DNA from 3 places in the Flectobacillus rivi genome. Region 2 is predicted to be linked to each of the others. Evidence: riboswitches for the same ligand, from Rfam matches in the RefSeq annotation. Region 2 holds a riboswitch; each other region holds the start of a gene.

Region 1 (4,758 bases), on a different contig from region 2:
TGGTCGTCTCTCACAAATGACCATTGTAACATGGTGATTGGTCCTGTGAGCATTCCTTTCACAATTTTAGAAGTTTGTGATTGTGCATATTTCGTCCAGCGAACTGTCATATCTCCTTTGCGCTCAATATCTCCAAAAATAATGGGAGGTTTCACACAACGGCTGCCATAACTTTGTACCCAGCCATTTTGAGAAAATACATAACCAGACAATAGCTCACCAAAGTATTCAACCATATCATTACGCTCGAACTCGCCATGAACTAATACGTCCAAGCCCAATTCTTCTTGCCAATGAATGGCCTTTTTGATTTCAGTTTCTACTTCTTGTGTATAAACTTCATCAGAAATAAGACCTTTTTTATAATTAGCTCTTAACTGACGTACTTCTGTTGTTTGAGGAAAAGAACCAATCGTTGTTGTAGGTAACAGCGGTAATCGTAATAATTCTTTTTGAATCGACTGGCGAAGTGCAAACGGTGCTTCACGCTCAAAATCAGCGTTTTTAATACCTTGAATTTGAGATTTAACCGTTGGACGATGAATGAGGGTTGAAGACTTTCTACTTTCGATAGCCTGTTGATTTTCAGTCAAAATAGAAGCTAAACTGCTAAACAATTGTGGTTTGGTCAAATCAGCCAATGTACGCACCTCCTTCAATTTTTGTTTAGCGAAAGCCATCCAATTTTTGATGGTTGGAGTTAATACACTTTCGTCTTTTTCCAAATCCAAATCGTAAGGCGTATGCAATAATGAACACGATGGTGCAATCCAAACACGCTCTTCTCCAAGTTTTGAAAGAGCTTTTTCAATAAAACTTAAAGAGTTGGTAAAATCATTTTTCCAAATATTTCTACCATCTACTAAGCCCAACGAAAGCTTGGTAGTTCCATTGACAAAAGCTTCCTGATCGAGAATATCTCCTAATTGAGACGGACAACGAACTAAATCAACATGAAGGCAATCGACAGGGAGGCTTAACGTAGTAGATAAATTATCGCCAGAACATTCAAAATAAGTCGCCAAAACGATTTGAAGGGCAGGCAATGCTTTTCTAATTTGCTGATAAACTTCTTGGAAAACAGCTCTTTCTTTTGCCGACAAATCCATCACCAAATAAGGCTCATCAATTTGAATCGTATGTGCGCCACGACTTTCAAGTTCCTGTAATAACTCGATATAAACAGGCAACAAACGCTGAATCAAGTCTAGACGATTAAATCCTTTTTCCTTTTCTTTTCCTAAAAGCAAATAAGAAACGGGGCCAATCAAGACAGGTTTGGTGATTATATCCAATCGTTTTGCCTCTTCAAACTCTTGAATGGGCTTATTTGAGAATCTATAAAATTGTTGATTTTTAGTAAATTCAGGAACGATATAGTGGTAATTGGTATCAAACCATTTGGTCATCTCGCAGGCTACGACGTCAAAACCTTCCTTCTGATAACCACGAGCCATAGCAAAATAAATATCTAATTCTTTACTAGATTTTCCATCCACTAATGCCTGATAACGTTGTGGAATTACGCCTAGTGTCAATGACAAGTCTAGTACATGATCATACAAAGAAAAATCGTTGCTTGGAATAAGGTCAATGCCATTTTCCTGCTGGATTTTCCAGTGTTCTAATCTCAACTGATATGCCTGAGACTGTAATTCTTCTTTACTGATTTTGCCTGACCAGTATTGTTCGCAGGCTTTTTTGAGTTCTCTTTTGCTACCGATACGTGGATAGCCAAGGATGTGAGTAAGCATGTTGGTTGAATGTTTAAAAATGAAATACTCAACCATTTAGGCACAACACACAAAACCTTCAACGAATGGAACAGATTTTTCAAAAGCTTTCAGGTATCAGCTTTCGGCTTTCTCAAAAGCAAACATCATGAAACACCACATTTTGATGTTTAACAAAAGCTGACCTGAATTTATATCAATAGAGCTTATTAGTTTTATGAGTATGTTTAAAAATTTTATCTGGCATTTGTTGAAAAAACAAATTTTCATTTTGACACTCCTTACTTTTCTTGTCTTGACACAAGAAAAGTAACAAAAGAAAGTCAAGAAATCCTAAACTCGCCTGCGGCTCAAACAACAGGATTTCAGAAAAACAAATAGATACTTTTATTTTTCAATGACTTATAAAATTTAAACATAGTCTTAAAATCACTAATGTGCTCAATCACTCATTCGTAAATGAGTTTGAAAAATCAATGCGCGTCCAACACCCTATTCGTGAGAGTCTTGTCATTGAGAAAAGCAGCAAGTCTCCTGACTTATAACATCGTTGTACTCCTTCTCATTCCAGCTGGAACAATGGATATATTGTACACGACTTGCCCCGAAGAGCGGTTAAATACAGTAGCACGTCTGTTCGTGATTCACACACGATTCCTTTTTAAATCAAAGCAACACTTTGATACTACTTTTCCGATTGATGTGTAAAATGGATGGGACAAAGGTAGATTGCCACAAAGATATATTTTTACACTTCACTGATTTTTAGTAAAAAATCAGATATTTAAATAAAAATAATCACCAATTTTAGTTATTTTATCTTTATAAATAGGCAATAAAGGTTTATATATCTTTCAGGATTTTAACAAAAAGTAAAACTTCATATAGTATTTACCCAAGATTTTGACCATTATCAAGACAAAAACCAATTATCCTCATGATTGAGTTTGCAAAATCTTTCTAATTTTAAACATTCCTACATCATCAAACAAAATGATGCTTTGAGAGGCTGACGTATAAACAACTTTAAAGTTAACACACATGAAACATTGGTTGGCAGGAGTCTTACTGATAGGTCTGATAACAGGCTGTAAGAAAAAGGTGGAAACGATTTACCCTCAAATTCAGGCAATTTCCGAGTCAGTTTATGCTTCGGGGATCGTAAAAAGTGTCAATCAATATCAGGTTTTTCCTAAAAACGCAGGAGTTATTGCTTCTTTAAAAGTAAAAGAAGGTGATTTTGTCGAAAAAGGGCAAATTTTATTCGAAATCGCTAACCCTAGTGCAAAACTCAATATCGAGAATGCGGAGTTGAGTTTTGAAAATGCTTCTGTCAAATCTAATCAGGAACGTTTGCGTGATGCGGTTATCGCTAAAGATTTAGCTTATCAAAAACTACGTTCAGACTCCCTGCTTTGGCGTCGACAAAATGCTCTTTGGCAACAACAAATCGGAACAAAAGTAGATCAAGAACAGCGTGAACTAGCCTATCATAACTCCCAAACAGCCTTCCAATCAGCCGAAATACGAGTGAGCGAATTGCGTCGTCAAATTAAATTCTCTGCCGAACAATCTGCCAAAAATGTCGCTTTGGCCAAGAGTATAGCTTCTGACTTTGCCGTTCGAGCCGAGGTGTCTGGACGTATTTATAGTTTTTCGAAAGAAATAGGTGAAATGGTTGCTATCCAAAACCCTGTGGCTATTATCGGCGATGCAAAAGCTTTTATACTTGAATTACAAATCGACGAAGATGATATTACTCGTGTCAAAATTGGACAAAAAATATTACTTACTTTAGATAGTTACGACAAACAGGTATTTGAAGCCAGAGTTAATAGCATTGACCCTTTAATGAATGAAAAAACTAGGACTTTTACAGTAAAAGCTGGCTTTATAGTGCAACCTCAAGTCTTGTATCCCAACCTCAATGTAGAGGCAAATATCATTACTGCTGAAAGACCAAAGGTATTGACGATTCCAAGAAATTATTTGGTTGATGAACAGTTTATCTTGGACAAAGATGGTCAAAAAAGACCTGTAAAAGTTGGACTGAAGGACTTCCAACGTGTTGAAATTTTATCAGGGATTACTGCCCAAGACGCTATCCAAAAACCTACGCTATGAACTACCCACTAATTTGGAATATTGCTCAATCGCTATCTTTGGCTCGTTGGAAACAAACCTTGGTGGCGGCCATTGGGGTGATGTTTAGTATTACCATGTTCATCGCATTGTTGGGTTTTATGAACGGGCTCAACGACCTCTTGGATAGCTTAGTATTGAATAGAACCCCACATGTACGACTTTTTAACGAAATAAAAGCCAATGAAAATCAGCCTATTTTGCTAGATAGTCGTTATAAGAAATATCACAATTTTATCAGGTCTATCAAGCCCAACGGGAAAAATGCTCAGATTGCCAACAGTGCTGCCATCATTAATACTTTAAAAAAAGACAAACGCGTTTTGGGAATTTCACCCAAAATGATTGCCCAAGTATTTTTCAATGTGGGCGAAACAGATGTAACAGGCGTAGTCAACGGAATAGATGTAGAGGCAGAAGCAAGACTTTTTTCGTTTGGCGATTACGTTACTTCAGGTTCGTATATGGATTTGAAAAATATTCCCAATAGTATTATTTTGGGAAAAGGTTTGGCAGACAAAATGTTAGCAAATATTGGCGATGTGGTACAAATCACCACCGCCAAAGGTGATAGATTTCCCTTAAAAGTGGTAGGATATTTCCAATCTGGACTGGGCGAGATAGATAAAGTTCAGAGTTATACTTCTTTAAAAACAGCTCAAAAACTCATCGGACAAAGCAATGCCTATGTGACCGATATTCAAATTAAATTGTATGATTTGAATATGGCTCCTACGGTAAGCAAAGAATATGCACAAATTTTTGGCACTGATGCCGAGGATATTCAAACCGCTAATGCACAGTTTGAAACAGGTAGTAGTTTGCGCAGTTTGATTTCGTATGCAGTCGGCATTACATTACTCATAGTGGCTGGTTTCGGGAT
Region 2 (4,758 bases):
GAAAACATACCAAGCAGAAGTCTGTCCGTTATCTTCATCACCACAATAACCATCTGGCGTTGGCTGATAGAGTTTGTTCATCACCTCGCGCACCCAATATTGTGATTTCCAAGGTTGTCCTGCGTAATTATACAAGTAAGGCATGTGCTGAATAGGCTGATTGCCGTGTGCATAATTACCCATATTCATAATTTGCATTTCACGAATTTCATGAATCACAAAGCCATAATACGAGTCATCGAAAACGGGCGGAACCACAAAAACAGAATCCAACATATTGGCAAATTCCTTTTTACCGCCCATCAAATTTGATAATCCTTTAATGTCATGGAATACACTCCAAGTGTAATGCCAAGAGTTACCTTCTGTAAACGCATCGCCCCATTTGAACGGATTGAAAGGTGATTGGAAGTTACCATCTGCATTTTTGCCACGCATCAATTTGTGACTTGGGTCATAGAGATTTTTGTAATTTTGTGAACGTTTGGCAAATCTCTCTAATTCTGAAGCTGGCTTATTTAATGCTTTTCCTAACTGATAAATACAGAAATCATCGTAAGCATATTCAAGTGTACGAGCAGCATTTTCGTTGATTTTTACATCATAAGGTACATATCCTAAATCGTTGTAGTATTTTACGCCTTTACGACCTACCGATGTTAATGGCCCTTCATTTTCACTGTTTTTCAACATTGCTTGATAGAGTGTTTCAACATCAAAACCTCTAACGCCTTTGATATAAGCATCGGCTATTAAGGAAGCTGAGTTTGAACCAATCATACAGTCACGGTGCCCGGGACTTGCCCATTCTGGAAGAAACCCGCTTTCTTTATAGGCATTGACCAACCCTTCCATAATTTGTGAGTTCAAATTACGGTGCATTAGGTTAAAGAATGGAAATACCGCACGGAAGGTGTCCCAAAAACCATTATCTGTAAACATATAGCCTGGCAATACTTGACCATTATAAGGGCTGTAGTGAACAACTTTTCCTTTGGCATCTAGTTCATAGAATTTTCTTGGAAAAAGCATGGTACGATACAAACACGAGTAAAAAGTACGAGTTTGGTCTACGCTGCCGCCTTCTACTGCAATTCTTGAAAGAGCGGTATTCCAAATACCTTTTCCTAAGTTTTTGACCTCCTCGAAGGATTGATTTCCTACTTCTTTTAGGTTAATTTCAGCTTGTTCAAAACTGATAAAAGAAGAAGCAATTTTAGCTGTTACTTGCTCGCCACGTTTGGAAATTTTGAATCCTACAACCGCCCCAACATGATTATCTGTTACTGATAATTCGTTCGCAAGTAATTCTTTAGCTTTCCAAACCGATTTGTAAGTAATAGGCTTGTCAAACTGAATGATAAAATAGTTCTTGAAATTTTCGGGAACGCCACCACTGTTTTTGGTAGTATAACCAATGATTTGATTTTTTTCAGGAATAATTTTCACAAAAGAACCTTTATCCAAAGCATCAATTACTACAAAAGCGCTGTCAGTTTTCGGAAAGGTAAACCGCATCATAGCCGCACGTTCCGTAGGTGTGATTTCGGTAGTAACGTCATGATCTGCCAAATACACACTGTAGTAATAGGGCTTAGCAATTTCGGATTTGTGTGAAAACCAGCTAGCACGTTGGTCTTCCTGAAAGCGAATTTTGCCAGTGATAGGCATAATCGCAAACTGACCATAGTCGTTGATCCAAGGACTTGGTTGGTGAGTTTGTTTGAAGCCACGAATTTTGTCGGCATCGTAAGTGTAAGCCCAACCATCGCCCATTTTTCCAGTTTGTGGCATCCAGAAATTCATCCCCCAAGGCAAAGCAATGGCTGGATAAGTGTTTCCTGTAGAAAGACTAGGCTTTGAAGCTGTACCCATCAACGGATTAATCCATTCTACGGGGTCATTTACTTTATCAACGGTTTGGGCTTGTGTACCAAGCGTCAAACTGCCGAATAAAAGTGTTAAGATTTTTGAGTTTTTTAGAAAATGGGTCATTTTTTTAAAATTTCAGGGAGTAAAAAAATGTTTGATTATAGAATTAATGTAAAAAATTGAGATTGGCTTTGAAGTTAACAGATTTGTTTGAAATGATTATACGCATTTGCATGAGAGTCCGAAAAATAAAAGTTTGTGACTTTCTGGTTTTTTTTGAGTAATTTAAGAAAGCACTTATTTTAAATCTATAAATTTTGCTAACAATTAAGTATAATTACTTATTTTATTATTAATAATAAATACTCAAATTTGTAACATCAAAGTGCTTTTACAATGAAACAAGACTTTCGAGAGCCACAATTGTGGTTATCATAATAATATTTGGTGTAGTTTGGAATAGCGTATCGATTTAGTTGATACGCTATTTTTTTTGTCCTAATTTTTTGCCTAACTTTGCCAACAGTTTATGGTGCTTTAGTTTTTCCCAGTAAAAACCTCAAAGCTTAATAGGGAATCAGGTGTGATACCTGAACTGTCCCCGCAACTGTAACACTCAATCGTGTCAACTCAATCCTCATAACCACTGAAGCAATTCGGGAAGGTTCGAGTTTGACGAGTGAAGTCAGGAGACCTGCCATAGATTATTCTTGATAGGCGCTTACGGAGGATGAGCAAAAATCGAGCGTTCGCATAGTATTTTCACTTTTTTTATTGACCATTATCAACATTTTTAAACAGTTCTCTGTGCTGTCTTTTGCGGTATTAGAATGAATGTTTTGAAATGGGTTAATAAAAAAATGGAAGTTCAAATTCTAAATGTTTTATTCTTCAAAGTTTATTCCATCAGTAGTAATGCTTGCCTTATGTGCAAGTGTAGAAAGTATTGCTCAAAATTCAGAAAAGACTCAGGTGCTTGATGAGGTAGTTGTTAGTACAAACAAATATCCTCAAAAGCAGTCTCAGTCAGGAAAAGTAGTTACAGTAATTGATGCAGCTACAATCCAGCGTAGCAAAGGTAAAACCATAGGCGAGTTGTTGAATCAACAAGTTGGCCTTACGGTAATTGGTTCTCAGAATACACTTGGTACTAACCAAGATTTGTATTTGCGTGGCGCAGGCGCTGGTTATACTTTGATTTTGGTCGATGGCCTGCCTGTATATGACCCTTCTGGTGCTTCTACTTCGTTTGACATCAACTTGATTGCTATCGACCAAATCGAGCGTATCGAGATTTTGAAAGGTGGACAGTCTAGTTTGTATGGTTCCGATGCTGTAGCAGGTGTCATTAATATTATCACGACAAAAAATAGTGGTAAAAAATTAGGTCTTAGTGGAAGCTTGGCAGGTGGTAGCTATGATACCTACCGTGCTAGTGTAAATGCAGGCGGTCAGTACAAAAAAACGACTTATGGCTTGTCGTGGAATGGTACTAAATCAAATGGTATCTCTGCAGCTAAACAGCCAGAAACAGCTAAAACTGCTTTTGATAATGACGGTTTTAAGCAAAATAATTTTCAGGTAAAATTGGGTCAACAAGTAGGTGAAAACTTAACGTTGAGAGCTGATTTGATGAGTAATTATTACAAAACTGACTTGGATGCAGGGTCTTTCAAAGATGAAAAAGACTATACTTTTGAAAATAAGAACTTGCTTTGGTCTGTTGGCGGTGCTTACCAATTGAAAAATGGAAAATTAACGGTCAATTTTCAGCAAACTAACGGTCAAAGAGTTTATGTTGATGATTCGGCTCATGTGGAGGCTGGTGCTTTTGCCAAATATTCTTATGGATACTACCGTGGCGTAGCAAGATTTGCGGAGGCTTACTATGCTCATACATTTTCTGATAAAATCAAATGGGTATTAGGCGTAGAAAACCGTTGGCAAAATACCGACCAAACGTATTTGTCTATCAGTAGCTATGGCCCATATGAAAGTCCAGCTATTAAAGCTTCAACAGCCAATACAAGTTTGTTTAGTGGCTATACTTCTTTGAATTTACAAGACTTCAATGGATTTGGTTTAGAGCTTGGTGGACGTTACAACAATCATTCTATTTATGGTAACAACTTTACGTATAACGTTAATCCGTTCTATTGGGTTGGGTCAAGATTAAAAGTATTAGCTACCTATTCTTCAAGCTACAAAGCGCCATCCTTATACCAATTATTCTCACCTTATGGCAACGAAGCTTTGAAGCCAGAGGTAGGTAAAACAGGTGAAATCGGTGCCCAATTTTTTAGCAAGAATCACCAATCATATATTCGTGGGGTGTACTTCAATCGCAATATCAAAGATGTGATTGCTTATATCAGTATCAACCAAGACCCTTGGGGACGTTATGTAAACTTGAGTCAACAGAAAGACCATGGGTTTGAAGTAGATGCTCAATGGGGTATTGGCAAAGCACAAGTAAAAGCCAATTATACCTTTGTAGATGGCGAAGTAACTACACAAGTAGCTGGTAAAGACACCACCTATGCCAATCTTTTCCGTCGCCCAAAGCATACAGTTAACGTAAATGTGGCTTATCAAATCTTGAGAAATTGGTCAGCTCAATTAGCACTTCGTTCGGTAAGCAAAGCAAGTAGTGGTCCTTACGACGATGCAAAAGTTGTTCTCGGAAATTACACAACATTAGATTTTTATACAGAGTATCAAATCAATTCGACCATCAAATTATTCTTTGATTTGAAAAACCTTACAGACAAGGAGTTTTCGGACGTGCCAGGCTACAATAGTCGTCGTCGTAACTTCATGGCTGGAGCGGTATTTAGTATTCACTAAAAAGCGAGGCAAGGTAGAAAACACTGTTTTTCTGCCTTG
Region 3 (4,758 bases), on a different contig from region 2:
ATTAAATTCAAACACAAGTACAAAAAGTTTTTTCACTATGTCACTTTGTGCCTTTGTGCCTGTTCACTCTATTGTTTTTAAAACTAGATATTCAATTCAAGCACAAGTACAAAATGTCTTTTCACCATATCACTTCGTGCCTTTGCGCCTGTTCACTCTATTGTTTTTAAAACTAGATATTCAATTCAAGCACAAGTACAAAAAGTCTTTTCACCATATCACTTCGTGCCTTTGCGCCTGTTCACTCTATTGTTTTTAAAACTAGATATTCAATTCAAGCACAAGTACAAAAAGTCTTTTCACTTTGCCACTTTATGCCTTTGTGTCTGTTCACTCTATTATCTTTAAAACTGGATATTCAATTCAGGCACAAGTACAAAAAGTCTTTTCACTATGCCACTTTGTGCCTGTTCACTCTATTGTTTTTAAAACTGGATATTCAATTCAAGCACAAGTACAAAATGTCTTTTCACTTTGCCACTTTGTGCCTTTGTGCCTGTTCACTCTATTGTTTTTAAAACTGCAAACTCAACCCAATACTTGCATTAAATTGACGGGTTTGGTAGCCTGTTATTTCTACAAATTTGGTATTCAAAATATTTCTCAAATCAGCATACGCTTTGATTTTTGAATTGATGCGATATTCACCATAAACATCTAATAGCTGATACGCATCCAAATCCACGTTAATTGATTTGAATTGGTCATTATCATAGTAGGTGTCCTTACGAGCGCCAATGCCTCTCAAGGTTGAACTAACATACAATTTTGAAGTAGCCTGATAACCCAAACTCAAGGTAAAGGCATTTTCTGGACGACGAATCAAATTTTTGTAAGTAGTGTCTTTTCCTGCTACTTTGGTAGTCAATTCTCCAATTTGGTGCGTATAGGTAGCCGACATATTGAACTTGCCTAATTGCGCTTGAGCGTCCAATTCCAAACCTTTACTTGCTTGCTTATTGAAATTAACATACTTGCCATAAGGCGCAGTACTAATTGACTGGAAAATAATCACATCATTGATGGTTGTATTAAAATACACAGCACGGAAATAGGATTGTTGGTTATTGCTAAACAACTGAAAACCGCCTTCTTGCGTGAATGACTTTTCAGGATTCAAAGCTGTATTTCCGTAAGGAGAATACAATTGATACAAAGTCGGCGACTTAAAGCTTGAGTAAAAGTTAGCTAATACCTTTAGATTTTTGCCTAACAAATAATAAGGATTGAGGGTGTAGGTAAAATTATTTCCGTACAAAGAATGATGATTGTAACGTCCTCCTGCTTCAGCACCAAAACCACCTAAATTATTCAAGGTAAAAGATGTGTAACCACTCACTTGGTTTACATTTGCCAAATCATCACTCAATGGAGCATCCTCATAAGGTCCCCAATCGCTGATAGACAAATAGGTTTGACTCATTTTCTGAGCACGGTATTCTGCACCAATCAACCATGTTACATTTTTACCCAAACTCCAACTGCCATATAATTCTGCATAGTTAGTTTTTGCACCATAATTACTAGCTGAATACTTGTCATACGCATCAGGAGCAACATAATTAGAATCGTTGATATAGCTACGTTTGAGGTCGTTATAATGGTAATTAGCCACTAATTTACCTCCTCCCACAAAATACTCTGCCCCTACTCCTATTTGTGTGCTGCTGCTATTGGCTACAAAGTCTTTATCGTCGCTAAATGCTCCATTATCAATGTCGGCACGATAAGTTTCGTGGGTTACAAAAACTTTGGTTGTAAGGTTTGTACCAAATTTTTGCTGAAACTGAGCACGAAGCGCATCTTGATTAAACGCATCTTTTTCGTTTAGGTTATCATCTTTTTTATTAGCTGCCTGCGAAATACCCTTTGAATACAACTTGGTGTAAGCCAAAGAATAACTGGAGTTTTTATTTAAAGTACCACTCAAATTCAAAGCTCCCTTCCAAGTTCCATAACTTCCTCCCGAAAGATTGGCTTGCGCACTAAATGGTTTACTGTCAGCTTTTTTACGAATAATATTAATAACACCACCAACGGCATCCGAACCATAAAGGGTGGATTGCCCTCCTTTCAAAATTTCAATTCTTTCGATTTGGTCTATCGAAATAACGTTTAAGTCAAAATAATTACCAATCGTAGAAGGGTCGTTCAATGGAATGCCGTCCATGAGCAAAAGAGCATAACCATTGCTCAAGCCTCTGATACTTACTTCTTGATTTGCACCAAGTGTTAATTGCGAACCTACTACCTGCATGCCCACTTGTTGGTTGAGTAGCTCTCCCAGCGACTTGCCCACATTGCGCTCCAAAATTTCTTTGGATATAACGGTTAAAACTTTTCCTGTTTGCAGTTGCTTTTGAGGTACTTTATTGGCCGTAACTACTACTTCATTAAGGTTTGTCACATTGTTTTGAGCCATACTTAGGCTTGCCACGCAAAGTAATCCTGAACAGAAAAATAAAGATTTAAACATTGATTTGATGATTGTTTTCTTCCCTAAAGTTAACACTCGTGCCTATAGGATAGGCTCAAATGAATTGACATTAAAAGGCAAGAAAATGAACAGAAAAGCGAACGCTCAGCGACAACTCATCCACCGTAAATTGTACCAAGAATAGATAAAAGGCAGGTCTCCTGACTTGTTTCATCGACTTCGAGCCTTCCCGCCCGACGGGCAGTGGCCATGAAGATTGAATTCGACATCATTGAAACTTACAGTTGCGGGGACAGTCTAGGTATTGCACCTAATTCCCTATTAAGCTTTAACACTTCGTAGATTTGACGTATAAAGCACCTATATCTGGTACAAAGGTAGTAAATTGTGATTGAGGGAATTAGAGAATAGAGAATTCTTTTCAATTTTAGAATCTTATTTTAAGACTAACAGAGTGTCTGTTAAACAGGCTTTAAAACTTATCATAGCCTAAATTGCTTAACTTTACCTTTGTAAAATATTCAGTCAAAATCGCCTTATGGAATTCAGAACGCCAATAAAAATAGAAAAATCGCCCTTTCAAATACAACTTCAGTCCAAGGTACTGACAGTTGGTTCATGCTTTGCACAGGTTATCGGACAAAAGCTTGAAGAAAACAAAATTGCGACCGAAGTTAACCCTTTCGGGACGTTGTTTAACCCCATGTCGATATTCAAACTTTTGAATCCTAACTACCAACAAGCCGATGAGCGACTATTTGTACAGCACCAACAAACATGGTTGCATTATGATTTTCATTCGCAATTTTTTGCTTCTCAGCAGGAATCTCTAAAGGAATTACTGAATGATAGCTTAGCAAAAATTCAGATTCAGCAATATGACTTATTAGTTTTAACCTTCGGAACGGCATTTGTGCATCAGCTCAAAACTACACCGAGCTATGTAGCCAATTGTCATAAAATGCCCGCAAGCTTATTTGAAAAGGATTTATTGAGTGTGAAGGATATTTGTAAAAAGTTTGCAGAGTTGCATAAAGCCATAACAGAATTAAATCCTTCTCTAAAAATCATTATTACTGTTTCGCCAGTGCGACATACCAAAGAAGGACTTGCCGAAAACCAATTGTCAAAATCAATTCTTCGAACGGCCTGTCATTATCTCAGTGCTGATTATGAAAATGTAGCGTATTTTCCATCTTATGAAATCATGATAGACGATCTTCGTGATTATCGTTTCTATAAGGCAGACATGATTCATCCCAATGAAGTGGCAGAGCAATATATTTTTGAGCAGTTTACAAAAACCTATTTTTCAGACGATTTACAAACTTTTTTACCTAAATGGCAACAAATCAAAAGAGCGTTAACTCACAAGCCTTTTGATATTACGTCCGAAGCTCATCAGAAGTTTTTACAAAATGTATTAAAGCAACTGGAGGGTATAGAAAACCAAGTAGATATATCGGCAGAGAAACAGCAGGTTTTAGCACAAATCGTGAAAGAGGTTAATCGTTAACGGTATATTCGTTATCTGTATTGACAAAACTTGAAGGAGAATTTCAACAATCACTCAATAGAAAATCACTAAATTACTCAATAAAAAAGCCCCAGTGGTTAGCTGGGGCTTATCAGAGCTTCAAAGTTAAATAGTTGTTTTGAGTTTAGTAAATTAATCAAATTGGTACTTTCATAGTTTGTCACTTACGGTGACCCTAAAATTTTATCATTTTAAAATTCGCTCTGAAAATATCTTTAAAAGCTTCTATCCGTTTCTGGATTCAAATCTTTTGTTAAGTCAAATTGTTTTCTCTAATCTAGAGAATCACTTTATATCTTGTCGAGATTGTTTTTGAATATTGCTAACTGCTTAGCTTTACAAATGTAATAGCATTTTTTGAATAAAATATAATTTTAACAATTTTTTTTTAAACAAAATGAACAAATATTTTCATCCCCTCTTTTTATACCAAAAACAAATCTTGATTTAGTACTAAAATACACCTTATGTAAAAAAGCTATTTAAGTCATGTAATTCGCTCAAAAAACACTCAAATAGCAGATATTGCCCCATATAAAAAAAATAAATCCTTTCCCTAGAAGAGAAAGGATTTAAAAATTATCCAAAAACAATCTCAAAAAAATTAAGTCCCTTTCGGTAGGCTTAACATTTAGGTTGAAGGCCGAAACCTTCGATGTGCATTAAACCATTTCACTTATTTTTCTAATACCACGATAGAATTTACGAGGTATTTATCATTAGCGGTACGAAGGTTATATACCTTTTCGACCGTACGATAGTCTGAATTAGTTGAAAATACTTT

What was found. Region 2 has a riboswitch for cobalamin ahead of QM481_RS16395 (TonB-dependent receptor plug domain-containing protein). Riboswitches for the same ligand answer to the same signal wherever they lie in the genome.
Region 1: it holds a riboswitch for cobalamin, as region 2 does, so the genes downstream of both, metE (5-methyltetrahydropteroyltriglutamate--homocysteine S-methyltransferase) here and QM481_RS16395 (TonB-dependent receptor plug domain-containing protein) in region 2, are expected to answer to the same signal.
Region 3: it holds a riboswitch for cobalamin, as region 2 does, so the genes downstream of both, QM481_RS20950 (TonB-dependent receptor plug domain-containing protein) here and QM481_RS16395 (TonB-dependent receptor plug domain-containing protein) in region 2, are expected to answer to the same signal.

The regions. Positions count from the first base shown of each region.
Region 1 is NZ_JASHIE010000009.1:241,613-246,370, reverse strand. Features, by position in the region: gene metE (5-methyltetrahydropteroyltriglutamate--homocysteine S-methyltransferase) at 1-1,754, opposite strand, end outside; cobalamin riboswitch at 2,241-2,438, opposite strand; gene QM481_RS13815 (efflux RND transporter periplasmic adaptor subunit) at 2,775-3,857, shown strand; gene QM481_RS13810 (ABC transporter permease) at 3,854-4,758, shown strand, end outside.
Region 2 is NZ_JASHIE010000011.1:164,140-168,897, reverse strand. Features, by position in the region: gene QM481_RS16400 (GH92 family glycosyl hydrolase) at 1-1,995, opposite strand, end outside; cobalamin riboswitch at 2,386-2,588, shown strand; gene QM481_RS16395 (TonB-dependent receptor plug domain-containing protein) at 2,752-4,719, shown strand.
Region 3 is NZ_JASHIE010000017.1:22,300-27,057, reverse strand. Features, by position in the region: gene QM481_RS20950 (TonB-dependent receptor plug domain-containing protein) at 515-2,476, opposite strand; cobalamin riboswitch at 2,610-2,816, opposite strand; gene QM481_RS20945 (GSCFA domain-containing protein) at 2,976-3,953, shown strand; gene QM481_RS20940 (Hint domain-containing protein) at 4,651-4,758, opposite strand, start outside.